One region of the Actinomadura sp. 3N508 genome, then DNA from elsewhere that is predicted to be linked to it. Evidence: riboswitches for the same ligand, from Rfam matches in the RefSeq annotation. Region 1 holds a riboswitch; each other region holds the start of a gene.
What was found. Region 1 has a riboswitch for cyclic di-AMP ahead of ACH34S_RS38720 (NlpC/P60 family protein). Riboswitches for the same ligand answer to the same signal wherever they lie in the genome.
Positions count from the first base shown of each region.

Region 1 (4,526 bases):
GAAGCGTAGCTTGAAACGATTCACGATCTTCGACCAAGACAAGATCGGGCGAGTCCAACGAGAAGGGACGGGCACGGATGACTGGCGATCTCATCCCGTCTCCCTCGGATTGCCAACGAGTGAATCGTCACCCGGAGTTCCCCCGTGCGACCCAGCAATCGGCCCAACGGCCACCTCCGGCCAAGCGCGTGAGACAGAACAGGAACCCGATGATCTAAGTCCGGAGGGGCTCCGGACCCGGCAACCCAACGCGCGTACAGATCGAGGCCAACCCGTGCCTGTGCAGCGGACGGCTGCATCCCCGCGGTCATCACCACGGACGAGGGAGGACGGAGTGGAACAGGCCACACTCGCACGTCGTGGCACCGACGATTTCGGGCTGAGCGAGGAGGAGATCCGGTTGCTCGCCCAGATCGCCAGCGGTGTCACCGCCGATGTGGCGGCACGCAAGCTGGAGTTGAGCGCACGAACCTTGCGACGCCGGTTGCGGACCATCTGCGACCGGCTGGAGGTCAACACCCCTATCGAGGCCGTGGTGTGGGCGGCCCGAAGGCAGCTCATCTAGCAGCGACCCCCAGGACGCTCGCCCGGGGACGGCGAGCGTCACAAGAACCCAGGCGGCGAATCTTCAGAACCCCCCGTCCGACCCCGCAGCGGCGGCGCCCGCGTCCTGACAGGTAGGTCCCTGCAGGAGGCGTCGCCGCGGACGGTGTTCAAACCACGCCGTAGATCCCCTTGAGCGCGCTCTGGATTAAGCGCGCTCTCAATTTTTTCGGCACCCGTCCACATCCGGCCGAGGTCGCCCTCACGAGGCACACGCACACGCGCCCCGCCCCGCCGCACCCCGCGCCAGCTCACGAGGTCGCGGGGACTCTGCCGCCGGACGCTCCCCCGCTTCCGCGCTCGCGCATCTGCCTTCGACCTAGGTGCCTCCGCGCCCCTGGCGCTCCGCGCACTCAGGCGGCCTCAGGCGGCCGTTCGCCCCTCCGAGCGAGCGTCCCCCAGTCGCCCCCAGTGACCGCCGTGACAACTGTCACACGGCCCGTACGCGAGCGCTCAGGGGTATCCACCGAGCGTCGTGGGGCCGTCCGGGCGGGGAACTCAGGAGAGCCGCCTTGACGGCCGCCATTACGCCGTGCGTGCGGGAATTGCGGTTGGACGAGGTTGATGCCGTCCATGCCGAACCTGGAGGACGCCCATGCACGTACTCAGAACAGTCGGGTAATGCGTGCCGCGCCGGGACGGCCTTGTGCGGTGGTGGATGGGGGCCGATCCTGCCCGCATGGCGAGATGATGTGCGTGGTGTTCGAGTGCTGTCGCGTTCGAGGGCGATTGTCCCGTGATCGCCGTTCCTGGGACGTGATCGCCGGATGCCTCGAGTCGCGTCGGCAGGCGCTGGAGCCAGGTGACCCCGACCGCCCGTCAGGCGACTCGGACGGCGCCGGCGTAGGGGCGTCCGGACATGGACGCGATCTTCACGACGTCGCCGGTCTGGGGCGCGTGGAGCATCTTGCCGCCGCCGACGTAGATCCCCATGTGGTGCAGGTCCGAGTAGAAGAACACCAGGTCGCCCGGCTGGAGCTCGCTGCGGGACACGTGGGTGCCGGCGTTCCACTGGGCGCCGGTGTAGTGCGGCAGGTTGATGCCGACCTGCTTGTAGGCCCACATCGTCAGGCCTGAGCAGTCGAAGGAGTTCGGCCCTGCGGCGCCCCAGACGTATGGGACACCGATTTTGCTCATCGCGTAGCGCAGTGCCTGCGCGCCCTTACCGGTGCCGACGACGGGGAGCTTGGCGAGCTGGGTGGGGTCCCTCTTGACGAGGGTCCCGCGGACCTTCTCGTAGGTGGCGGTGACCTTCTTGCGCTGCGAGTCGAGTTGTGTGCGCAGCGCCTGTACCTGCTTGGCGCGCTCGTCCGCGGACTTGCGGGCGCGCTGCGCGGCCTGCATGGCCTGCATCAGACCGAGGACTTTGCTGCTGTCCCGCTTGGCGAAGTAGTTGAGCGTGGCGGCCTGGTCGAGGACGGACTGCGGGTCCTGGGAGGCGACGAACGAAACCGTCGGGTCGGAACCGCCCTGCATGTAGCTGGTGGCGGCCAGTTCACCGACCTTCTGGCGGATGCTCTCGAGAGTCTTCTCCTGCCGCTGGGCGTTCTCTGTGGCGACCTTGGCGGCACGCTGCGACTGGGCGAGTTTGACCTTCAGCCCGTTGTACTGCTCGGTGAGCTGCTCCAGCTGGTCGGCGAGTTTGAGGGCCTTCGCTCTGAGTTCCTTGGTGGACGGCTCAGGGTCGGCGTGCGCCACCCCGGTCGTGAGTGGTGCGACCGTGACGGCGGCGGCGAGGACACCGGCCACGGTGATCGCCCGCACACGGAGCCGGGCGGTCGTCGTCCGGCCCGGCGACGGTCGCCGGGAGCTCGAACGAGCAGATCGTGAAAAGGAAGCAGGGCGCGATGGCTCCACGAATTCTCCTCTCCTCGTCCGCCTACCGAGTTAGCTGACGGGTTGGGGCTGGAGCAGCCCGTCCGCAGGCGCGCGTGTGGATCGGTTCCACACGGGCTACGGATTCACCCCTCGCGGTGTGCGCCTTGGGGGCGATCCCCGAACGCTCCGGAAGTGGGTCCCCGGCTCCTCGGGGCGCTGGTTGCGACCCGCGGACTCGGCGGTGCGGCCTCCGTCCTGCGGTAGGCCGACGTCAGCGCAGGACACTAACGGAAGCCGCATTGGATGCCAACCAGAACCTGTGAAATCGCAGGTGGTGACGCACGTCCACGCCGGTCCGTCCGCTGCGCCCCCGTCACCTCCGTGTGTTCTTGCTCACTTTTTAGGCGCCGGTCGGCAATGCCTAGTCGCTTATATCTAGTCACTTGGCCTTGGTGTCGCCGCATGCAGAGACCCACCGGCAGTCGGTAAAGGCGCAACGTTCGATAATCTCGCCTGTTTGTGGAGGTCGTGATCCGGCGAGCGCGTACCGCCGACGTTCAGGAGATCCGAAGGCTGGTCGATCTGTACGCCGGGTCGGGTCGACGCATGCTGAAGAAGTCCACGGTGAAGCTGTACGAGGACGTCCAGGAGTTCTGGGTCGCCGAGGACATGCAGCACGGGACACCGGGACGGGTCGTCGCCTGCGGCGCGCTGCACGTGATGTGGGAGGACCTCGCGGAGGTCCGCTCAGTCGCCGTGGACAAGGAGTACGGCGGGCGCGGCATCGGCCACCGAATTGTCACCCGTCTGCTGGAGACCGCTAGGGAACTCGGCGTGCGGCGGGTCTTCTGCCTTACCTTCGAGATGGAGTTCTTCGCGCGCCATGGCTTCCAGCAGATCCTGGGGACTCCGGTAGCGCCAGAGGTGTACGAGGAGCTTCTCCGCTCCTACGACGAAGGCGTTGCAGAGTTCTTGAACCTCGATCGGGTCAAGCCCAATACGTTGGGCAACACCCGGATGTTGCTTCGCCTGGAGGACTGACCCGATGAGCGATTCCCAGGACCGCGGGCGGCGGTACCCACCGCAGCAGGGGCAGGGCTCCTACGGCCCGCCACCTCCGTACCAAGGTCCTCCTAGGCAGCAACCGCAGCAGCCGCAGCAGCAGCCCCAAAGGCCACCGCAGCAGAGGCCCACTCAGCAGCAATGGCAGCAGCAGCCGCCACAACAGCAGCAGTGGGGGCAGCAACCGGCGTACGACGAGCCGTACAACGAGCAGTACGACGCGTCCTATGACGAGTACGGAGGCGGCGAGCCGGCACTGGCGCCGATACTCCGCCGTGCAGCCGCGCGGCTTATCGACAACGGGCTTGTTGCGGTCTTCGGGTTCGCGCTCGTCCTGCCGATCACGGTCGGTGCGTTCGGCTTGGGCAAAGCCGGCAGCAAGACCGAGGACGAGGGGGGTGTGTGGAACTGGCCCATCATCTTTACCCTCTTCTGTGTCCTGTCGGTCCTGCCGCTTCTCTACGAGGCGGTCCAGCTGTCCATGTCCGGGCGGACGCTCGGCAAGCGCATCATGGGCATCGGCATCGTTCAGGCACCAGCCGGGCAACCGCTGACCACCACGCAAGCCATTTGGCGTGCAGGGATCGTCCACGTGGGCTACCAGATCGGCGTTTTCTTCTTCCTCGCCATCGCAGTGATGGTCTGGGACTACGCCGCGTACGGGATGGTTCTGGTCTGGGCGGGCGCGTTGATGGCGTACCTCTGGGCGATCTGGGACCAGCCCCTGCACCAGGCCCTCCACGACCGCTTGGCCGGGACTCTTGTCATCGATGAGCGGGTCGGATACGACGAGTACGCCGAATACGCGGAGTAGGCCCGTGAGGGAGGCAACGCTCGCCGAGCCGGGCCAGCGCCTCCTGGCTCGCATCGTCGACACCCTCATCGTCGGTGTGCCCGTCATGCTCGTCGTCCGCGCAGTGGTGTCCGGGCCCTCGGTGGACGTCGTCGCCCCACCGGCATTGGCCGCTTGCATGCTGCTCTACGAGGCGATCCAACTCGCCCTCTGGGGCCGGACACTCGGCAAGCGCGTTGCCGGCATACCG
Region 1 covers NZ_JBIRAX010000017.1:12,707-17,232, reverse strand. The annotation lists gene ACH34S_RS38725 (LuxR C-terminal-related transcriptional regulator) at 335-565, shown strand; gene ACH34S_RS38720 (NlpC/P60 family protein) at 1,423-2,367, opposite strand; cyclic di-AMP (ydaO/yuaA leader) riboswitch at 2,464-2,647, opposite strand; gene ACH34S_RS38715 (amino-acid N-acetyltransferase) at 2,941-3,462, shown strand; gene ACH34S_RS38710 (RDD family protein) at 3,467-4,297, shown strand; gene ACH34S_RS38705 (RDD family protein) at 4,302-4,526, shown strand, end outside.

Region 2 (4,526 bases), on a different contig from region 1:
CTCGCCGCGCAGACCCGCGCCGAGGTGACGTGCGTGTTCGACGGCGCGGAGCTGGACGCGCCGGTCGCGATCTCGGCGCCGCGCGGCGTCCGGGTGCTGTTCAGCCGGCCGGGGCAGACCGCGGACGAGCTGATCGGCGAGCTGGTGCGGGCGGAGCCGCAGGGCCGCGCGGTCGTGGTGGTCTCCTCCGACCGGGAGGTGGCGGACGCGGCGCGGCGCGCGAACGCCCGGCCGTGCCCGTCCACGCTGCTGCTCCGGCGGCTCGGCCGGTCGTGAGCCAGACCGGCTCGTGAAGCGGCGGGCCATAAGGTGGCCATAAAGTCCTAATAAGGGAAGTCTCGCCCTCAGTGAGTCGCAAGTCACAGTAGGTGGACAATGTCCAAGGATGTCGATCAAAGAGTGACGTATCGGTTGTGACGGTTGTTGACCCTCGCTAATGTCGTCCGCTGACGTCGTGGACGAGAGGGGCGATACCGACCGTGGCCAAAGAACTCATCGGGGCACCGGAACAGCGGCGTGACCGTAGAGGCGGCTCGGCGATCAGCGGCATCTCCCGTCGCCTGGCGGCTATCACCTGCCTGGCCGTGACCGCCACCCTCGCATCTCCGCTGGTGGCCCCGGCCGCCGCCGACCCCAGGCCGACCAGGGCCCAGGCGGAGAAGAAGCTGACCCAGCTCAACGAGGAGATGGACAAGAAGGTCGAGCAGTACAACCAGAACCGCGAGAAGCTCAAGATCGCCAAGAAGAAGCTGGACGCCGCGACGAAGGCGAGCAAGCGCGAGGAGACGACCTTCGAGCAGCAGCGCTCCAAGATCGCCCAGATGGCGGCGGACGCGTACAAGAACGGCGAGTCGACGGACGTCACCGGCTTCGTCGGCAGCAGCGACCCGCAGGCCGTCCTCGACCAGGCGGCGGTCTTCTCGCACCTGTCGCAGGACCGCGCCTCCCAGCTCACCCAGTTCCTCGCCACCGCGCAGCGGCTGCGCCGCGAGCAGGCCGTGGCCAAGTCCGCCTACGACGAGGTGAAGTCCAAGTCGGACGAGCTGCAGAAGCAGAAGAAGGAACTGGACCAGAAGGTCAAGAAGCAGGAGGCGCTGGTCAGGCGGCTCGGCGGCGGCACGTCCTCCGGCGGCGGTGGCGGCGGTCGCAGCTACAACGGCCCCGCCAGCGGCTCGGCACGCGCGGCGCTCCAGTTCGCCTACGCCCAGATCGGCAAGCCGTACCAGTACGGCGCCGAGGGCCCCGGCACCTACGACTGCTCCGGCCTGACCATGAAGGCATGGGGGGCGGCGGGCGTCAGCATCACCCGCACCACCAACTCCCAGTACGCCGCCACCAGGCGGGTGGACAAGAGCGACCTGCAGCCCGGCGACCTGGTGTTCTTCAGCGGTCTCGGCCATGTCGGCATCTACGCGGGCAACGGGAAGATGGTCCACGCCCCGAGCACGGGCAAGAACGTCCAGGAAGTGAGCATCACCTCGGGCTACTACCTGAGCAACTACTACGGCGCCGGGCGTCCCTGACGTCCCGCTCCGCCCGCCGCTCGCGCGGCCGGACGGACCGTCTTCACCAACGGACCAGGCTTTGACCTGGTCCGTTGTTGATTTTGTGGGGGTTTGCCTTCTGTTGGGGCTTTGGTACCTTGTCACCACTCGCGGCGCCCTCCAGACGCCGTGGCCCCCGCGACGCCCACCAGGTGCCGCGGCCCGCGCGGCGCATTCCTCCGCCGCGTGACGGGCGGCGCGAGCCACGCGCCTCTCCCCTCCCGGCGGCGCGCTCCACGCGTCGCCCGCGGCACCGCGACGGTGCCGCGACGGTCTCACGCAGACCTCGCCCGACCCCAGCCGACGTGCGCACGCCCGCAGCGTGCATGGCGCTGAGAGCGCTGCCGCGGCGGCCCCGAGGGTCAGGCGCCGGACGGTCCCGGTGACGGGCCGCCGTCCGCACACAACATCAGGCGCCGCTCTTTCGCACGCGGGAGACAGGTCCCGCGCACGGGCCCCATATCGCCCCCAGGATCGCAGCGGCAGCGCCGAATCCGCCGACGCGCGGAACCGGGGACCCATAACCGCCGGAGTCCAGGGACCGTCCCTGGACGGCAATTCCCGGCGCCCGGGGTGAATCGGTGCGCCCTCCCGGAACGATCCGGTGAGAGCCCGCCGTAGGGCCACTTCCTCGCCCGAACCCGTCAGCTAACCCGGTAGGCGTCCGGAAGAGACGAAGGAGTGAAACCCGCAGCGTTACCTGGGCGTGGTCGCCCTCGTGCGACCACGCCCACCTCATCCCTGTGCGCTTCGCGCGGGCGATCCGCCCGCCGGAGTATCCCCATCCGACCGGCGCGCCCGCCCCCGGGCCGCCATCGCCGAGTCCGCGGACCGCCCTGCGCATGCGCGGCGGGACGCGGAGCCGGGGACCCACCTGTGTCCTTTCGGGGTGAATCGGCCTGCCCGCGTGCGGGCCGTAGGGCGGCTTCCACGCCCGAACCCGTCAGCTAACCCGGTAGGCGGCATGGAAGTCGAGGAGATCCCCCCGTGCCAGGCATCAACCGCAAGAAGACCCCGGGCAGGCACCGCAAGCCCAGCACCCGGACCATCACATGGCGGGCGACCGGCGGCGTCGTCGTCGGCGCCGCCGTCCTCGGCACCGCCGCGGCCACCGCGCACGCGTCGGTATTGCCGTTCGGGCCGCTGCCCGCCACGAACACGTCCTCCGAGATGGCGGCCACCGGGAAGGACGCGCGCGTGACCGCGTCCAAGGACCACAAGAAGGACGAGCCGAACCGCAGGAACAGCACCAGGAAGAACGCGACCGCCAAGGGCGGCGGTGCACCGGCGAAGCCGGCCGGAAAGGCGGCCGCGAAATCGCGGCCCACCGCCGCGGAGGCCATCAGGCTCGCCAGGTCGCAGGTGGGGATCGCGGAGAACGGCGGCGGCGAGACCAAGTTCCAGAAGTGGTACATGGGTACGTCCCGCGCGCAGGAGACGCTCGCACGCGACGGCGGCTCCCTCGGCGGCTACGGCGACGCGAACTGGTGCGACATGTTCATCTCCTGGATCGGCGAGCAGATCGGCTTCACCGACCAGATCGGCAGCGACGCCTGGACCGTCGCCCACGCCCGCTGGTTCCAGGCCAACGGCCGCTGGGGCACCGAGCCCAGGCCCGGCGCGATCGTCTTCTTCGCGTGGGACGGCCGCAAGTCCAGCGGCGCCATCCGGCACGTCGGCATGGTGATCAAGAAGGTCGACGACGACACGATCGAGGCCGTCGAGGGCAACACCGGCAACGCGGTCCGGATCAAGCAGCGCTCGAGCAGCGACATCGTCGGCTACGGATACCCCGACTACAAGTCGTGACGCCCGGCTCGCCGCCCCCGCGCCCTGCATAGGATCGCGCGCATGGAAGACGGCTCCGGCGCGGACGACGCCCCCGGCGGCCCCGGCGGCCCCGTCACGCGGCGCAGGGCATTGGCCCTCGGCGTGGGCGGGGCCGGGGTGCTTCTCGGCGGCGTCACGGGCCTCCTCGCCACTCGCTCCGGCCGCGAAGAGACGCCCCCGAGCCACGAGACCAGAGCAATGGGCCGGTACGAGGCCGGTGACGCGGCGGCCGTCCTCGGCAACCGCGCGCGGGCCGTGAAGTCCGGTGACCGGACGGCCTTCCTCGCGACGGTAGGCTCCGCGCCCGCCGCGTTCCAGGCCGCCCAGTCCCGCCTCTACGACAACCTCCGCAAGCTCCCCCTGCACGGTTGGCGCGAACAGGTCGTGACCGTCCAGGCCGCGGACGCGGAGAGCGGCGCCACGGTCGTCCGCGTCAATGTGCGCTACAGGCTGCGCGGTTTCGACCGAGGCGACGTGGTCCGCACCGGGTACCTGGCCCTGGCCCAGCGCTCCGGCACCTGGACGATCGTCGGCGACGGCTCGTCCCACGGTTTCCACGACGACGCCGAGATCTGGGCCGGCGGCCCCCTGTCGGTCGTCGGGGGCCGCGCGAGCCTCGTCATCGGGGACGCCACCGGCCTCGGCGAGATCGCGAGACGCCTGGACGAGGCAGTGCCGGTCGTCAGCGACGTCGCGGGCACGGGATGGGCGCGGCGGGCCGTCGCGCTCGTGCCCGCCGGCGCCGCCCTCGCGTCCGCGCTCGCCGGTCCCGGGCAGCGCCTCGACGAGATCGCCGCGCTCGCGACCATCGTCCCGCCCGCCGGCGGGGGCCGGGGTCCGGGCGGCGACCGCGTCATCGTCTCCCCCGGCACCTTCGGCCGACTGAACGACGTCGGGCGCGACGTCGTCCTCACCCACGAGCTGACGCACGTCGCGACCGGCGCCGCCCGCGACCGCAGGACGCCGGGGTGGCTCGTCGAGGGCTTCGCCGACTATGTCGCCTATCGCGGGTCGAAGATCGGGGTCCGGGCCGCGGCGGGCGAGCTGCGCCGCGAGGTGGCGGCGGGGCGGATCCCGTCCGCGCTGCCCGCCTCGGGCGCGTTCGCCGGCGGCTCGGCGCGCCTCAGCCAGGCCTACCAGGAGGCCTGGCTC
Region 2 covers NZ_JBIRAX010000003.1:763,194-767,719, forward strand. The annotation lists gene ACH34S_RS14855 (NYN domain-containing protein) at 1-276, shown strand, start outside; gene ACH34S_RS14860 (NlpC/P60 family protein) at 480-1,523, shown strand; cyclic di-AMP (ydaO/yuaA leader) riboswitch at 2,021-2,222, shown strand; cyclic di-AMP (ydaO/yuaA leader) riboswitch at 2,351-2,522, shown strand; gene ACH34S_RS14865 (CHAP domain-containing protein) at 2,532-3,353, shown strand; gene ACH34S_RS14870 (hypothetical protein) at 3,396-4,526, shown strand, end outside.
Region 2: it holds a riboswitch for cyclic di-AMP, as region 1 does, so the genes downstream of both, ACH34S_RS14865 (CHAP domain-containing protein) here and ACH34S_RS38720 (NlpC/P60 family protein) in region 1, are expected to answer to the same signal.

Region 3 (4,526 bases), on a different contig from region 1:
TCACATGTAATACATGTGCTGACCTTACCTATGTGGGTTGCGGGTGACAATGCCCACGGCACGCCGTTCACCTGCGACTTTAGGGTCGATGCCGGGAATGCCGAAACCGGCCGGTGCCGCGCACCGGCCGGTGAAAGGGGGCTGGCGGAAGGGCTCAGCCCTTGCCGGGAAGGTCCTCGTACCACTCGCGGATCGCCAGCATGTGCTTCTGCATGGCCTTGCGCGCCCGGGCCGCGTCCCGGCTCTTCAGCGCGGTCACGATGGCCTGGTGGTCGCGGATGGAGCGGGTGAGCTGGCCCTCGCGCGAGAACGTCGCGGGACGGGACTCGGTCATGACGTCGTTGAGCTCGCCGAGCAGCCGCGGCAGCAGCTCGCCGCCGGTGGCCCGCGCGATGGACAGGTGGAACTCCACGTCCAGCCGCGACACCTCGGCGAGGTTCGGCTTGTCCTGCGCGGCCGCAGCCTGGAAGACCTCCTGGGCCCGCTCGATCTCGGCCAGGCCCTCGTCGGTCGCGTGCTCGGCGACCTCGGCCGCGGCCAGCTCGTCGAGGGCGCCGCGGACCTTGTTCAGCTCGATGAGCTCGTCGCGGTGCAGCTCCAGGTACTTGGCGAACGGCTCGGCGTACTGCTCGTTGATGCTCTTGCGGACGAACGCGCCCCGCCCGTGCCGGATCTCGATGATCTTCATCGCCTCCAGGCCGGCGAGCGCCTCGCGCACGCTGACCCGGCTGACGCCGAACGTGTCGCACAGCACCCGCTCGGAGGGCAGCATGGCCCCGGCCGGGATGTCGCCGCGCTCGATCGCCCCCAGCAGCTGCTCGCGCACCTGCTGGGTCGGGCTCGTACGCTCGACCGCGGTGAACCCGCCCATGCCGGGGGACGCCTCGTACTTGGCGGTCATGACCTTCGCTCCTCCGCTGGGCGCGCCGCGACCTACGGACATGCGTCACTGGCGGCGAAAGCAGCATACCAGCACATGTGACATGTCAGGCCACTGCATTTCCAAGTCCCGGCCAACTTCGAGACAGGCCCTGGCCGGCGCCCGCGTCCAGCAGGTGGGCGACCACCTGCTGGTGGTTCGGGCCGCCGTCGCCGAGGATGATCGCCTCCAGCAGCGCGGTCCAGCCGAGGTCGTTCACGTGGTCGACCTTGATGGACGTCGTCCGCAGCACTTCCCGCACGTAGGCGGCGCGGCCGGATCAATCGATCGGCTGATGCGCGGCCCGCCGGGGCGGGCGAGGCTTGCGCCGATGCGGGACGGGGAGACAGGGGACGTGACCAGGACCGAAGGCCGGATCCGGCTGGCGATGCACGCCGGGTTCTTCCTGCTGCTGGCCGCGTCCGCGTCCCGGTTCGTGGCCGGGCACGGGCTGGACGGCGCCACGCCGCTGGTGCTCACGCTCACGGGGGTGCTCGGCGCCGGTTACGCGCTCGGCGTCGCCTTCTGGGACGCGCTCGGCCGCCACGGGCGCCTCGCCTGGCTGGGCGCCGTGGTCGCGTGCTGGCTGGCGCTGGTCGGCGCCGCCCCGAGCTTCGCCTGGTGCGCGGTCCCGCTGTTCTTCGCCGCGCTGCGGCTGCTGTCGCCGCGCGCCGCCATCGCCGCCGTCGTGGTGATCACCGGTGCGGTGATCTTCGCGGGCCTCTACCTCGCGGACCGCGTGGACCCGAGCCTGGTGCTCGCCCCGATCGCGGTCGCCGCGATGGCCGCCGTCATCTTCCTGGAGCTGCAGCGGCTCGTCGGCGAGCTCGTCCGCACCCGCGGCGAGCTGGCCGACACGCAGCGCGCGGCGGGCGTCCTGGAGGAGCGCGAACGGCTGTCCCGCGAGATCCACGACACGCTCGCGCAGGGCCTGGCCAGCATGGAGATCCTGCTCCAGGCGGCCGACCGGCAGTGGGACACCTCGCCGGCGGACGCCCGCCGCCATCTGCGGCAGGCCGCCGACGCCGCCGCCGCGAACCTTGACGAGGCGCGCCATTTCGTCTGGGCGCTGGCCCCGCCCGCGCTGGCGTCCGGGTCCCTGCTCGCGGCGCTCGGCGAGCTGGCCGGGGCCGGGCCGGAGGCGGGCCCGCGGGTACGGTTCCGGACGGAGGGGGACGAGTACCCGGTGGACGTCGAGGTGCAGGCCGTGCTGCTCCGCGTCGCGCAGGGCGCCGTCGCCAACGCGCGCGAGCACGCGGACGCGGCCACGATCATGATCACGCTGACCTTTCTCGACGACGCCGTGTCCCTGGACGTCGCCGACGACGGCACCGGGTTCGACCCCGGGGCGGCCGCGTCCGCCAGGGGACGCGGGTACGGGCTCCGCGCCATGCGGGACCGGCTCGCCGAGGTCGGCGGCTCCCTCGCGGTCGAGAGCGCCCCGGGCGCCGGGACGGTCATCGCCGCCACGGTCCCCCGTGAACGGGAGCACGGGGAGTGACCGTGGTCCGGGTGACGATCGTGGACGACCATCCCGTCGTCCGGGCCGGGCTGCGCGCCCTGCTCGGCGGCGAGCCGGACCTAGAGGTGGTCGCGGAGGCGGCGGACGGCGAGGAGGCGGTCCGGCTGGCCGGGGCCGTCCCGACCGACCTCGTCCTGATGGACCTGCAGCTCGGCGCGGGCATCGACGGCGTCGAGGCGACCCGCCGCATCCTCGCGCTGCCGGACCCGCCGCGTGTCCTCGTCCTCACCACCTACGACTCCGACGCCGACATCTCCCGCGCGATCGCGGTCGGCGCGGCGGGCTACCTGCTCAAGGCGGGCCCGCCGGACGAGCTGTTCCGCGGCATCCGCACGGCCGCGCGCGGCGAGACGGCGCTGTCGCCGGGGATCGCGTCCCGGCTGATGGACCGGATGCGCGAGCCCGCCCCGTCCCTCAGCCCCCGCGAGATCGAGATCCTCGAACTGCTGGCCGAGGGCCTGTCCAACCAGCGGATCGCGCGCCGCCTGTTCATCAGCGAGGCCACCGTCAAGACGCACCTGGTGCACATCTTCGCCAAGCTCGGCGTCGACACCCGCACGGCCGCCGTCACCGTGGCCGTCGAGCGGCGCCTCATCCGCCTCCCCGGCTGACCCGGGCCCGCCAACCGATGGGTCGATGCCCGTATCAACCCATCGGTTGATTTCGCCGTTCTCGTTTGCCGCCACCCATTTCCCGTGCTTAGTGTCCGCTGCACCGGCCGAAATCCGGCCGGACGCCGAATTCCCGAAAAAGGGAAGCCGGGGACCCAGGTTCGTTAGGGGTGAATCCGCTGGTCCGCCAGCGGTAGGGCCGTCTCCTGGCCCGAACCCGTCAGCTAACCCGGCAGGCGGAAAAGGAGAGGTGGACGCCGGTGCGAACGGGCATCCAGAAAACGATGAGAACGCGCGGCCGCCGCAGAATGCTGCTGATGGGTTCGGTGCTCGCCGCCGGGGTGATCACTCCCCTGGCCGTCACCGCAGGGACCGCGGACGCGCCCGAGACCGGCACCACGGCGGGGACCGCCGCCGCACCCGTCATCGAGAAGGCGGCCCCGCCCGAGGCGAAGGCAGAGGCGCCGCCCGCGGCCGGCGCCCGCCCTTATGGGGTGGACGTCTCGCACCACGACAAGGGATTCGACTGGAGCCGGCAGAAGCCCGGTTTCGGTATCGCTAAGGCCACCGAGGGCACCGCGCACAAGGACACGACCTTCACCCGCAACTGGACCCAGATCAAGCAGAACAGCCTGGTCAGGGGTGCCTACCATTACGGGCGTCCGCAGAACGATCCCGTCCGGGAGGCCGATCACTATCTCCGGGTGGTGACGTCCGCCGGGCTGGCGAAGGGCGACCTGCTCATCCTCGACCTGGAGACCACGGACGGCCGCTCGACGCGCGAGGTGAACGACTGGGCCAAACGCTGGCTGGAACGCGTCGAGCAGAAGACCGGCGTCAAGCCGATGTTCTACAGTTCCCGTTCCTTCGCGGAGGAGCACGGCAAGGGCCTCGGCGAATACCCGCTGTGGGTCGCGCACTATGGACGGTCTCCCGGCAAGGTCAGCGCGCCTTCGCCGTGGAAGCAGTGGACCATCCACCAGTACGCGGCCACCGACCACGACCACAACGTGTCCCGCCTGTCCGCCGACCAGCTCCGCCAGCTCGGCTACAAGGCCGCCTGACCTCTGAGGCCCGATGCGGGCGGTGGCGAAGAACCGCCGCCGCCCGCATCGCCATTTCCGGCAGGGCGTCACGGCCCAAAGAGCCGTGTCAACCATTCCCCCGGCTAGAGCCCCGTCAGGCATTCGGCCAGGCGGTCGATGACCGATGTCGAGTAGGCGCTGTCGGCGTCCGGGGTGACGATCGTGACCAGGAAGAGGTCCGTGCCGACGAGCGTGACCTCGTGGGGGGCGAATCCCAGGCCGTTGTCGCCGTACGGATTCTCCAGGACCCGGGCCCTGAGCCGTGGTACCCGGCAGGGCTCGAAGCTGATCATCAATGGGCCGGTGCCGGTGGGGGACAGGTGGTAGCCGTCCTCGTCCCACCTCTGGATCATCTCCTCGTCCTCGGCGACGAGCACTTCGGCCCGGCC
Region 3 covers NZ_JBIRAX010000007.1:375,093-379,618, reverse strand. The annotation lists gene ACH34S_RS26080 (FadR/GntR family transcriptional regulator) at 155-901, opposite strand; gene ACH34S_RS26075 (hypothetical protein) at 987-1,172, opposite strand; gene ACH34S_RS26070 (sensor histidine kinase) at 1,275-2,420, shown strand; gene ACH34S_RS26065 (response regulator) at 2,423-3,052, shown strand; cyclic di-AMP (ydaO/yuaA leader) riboswitch at 3,166-3,307, shown strand; gene ACH34S_RS26060 (glycoside hydrolase family 25 protein) at 3,370-4,116, shown strand; gene ACH34S_RS26055 (hypothetical protein) at 4,221-4,526, opposite strand, start outside.
Region 3: it holds a riboswitch for cyclic di-AMP, as region 1 does, so the genes downstream of both, ACH34S_RS26060 (glycoside hydrolase family 25 protein) here and ACH34S_RS38720 (NlpC/P60 family protein) in region 1, are expected to answer to the same signal.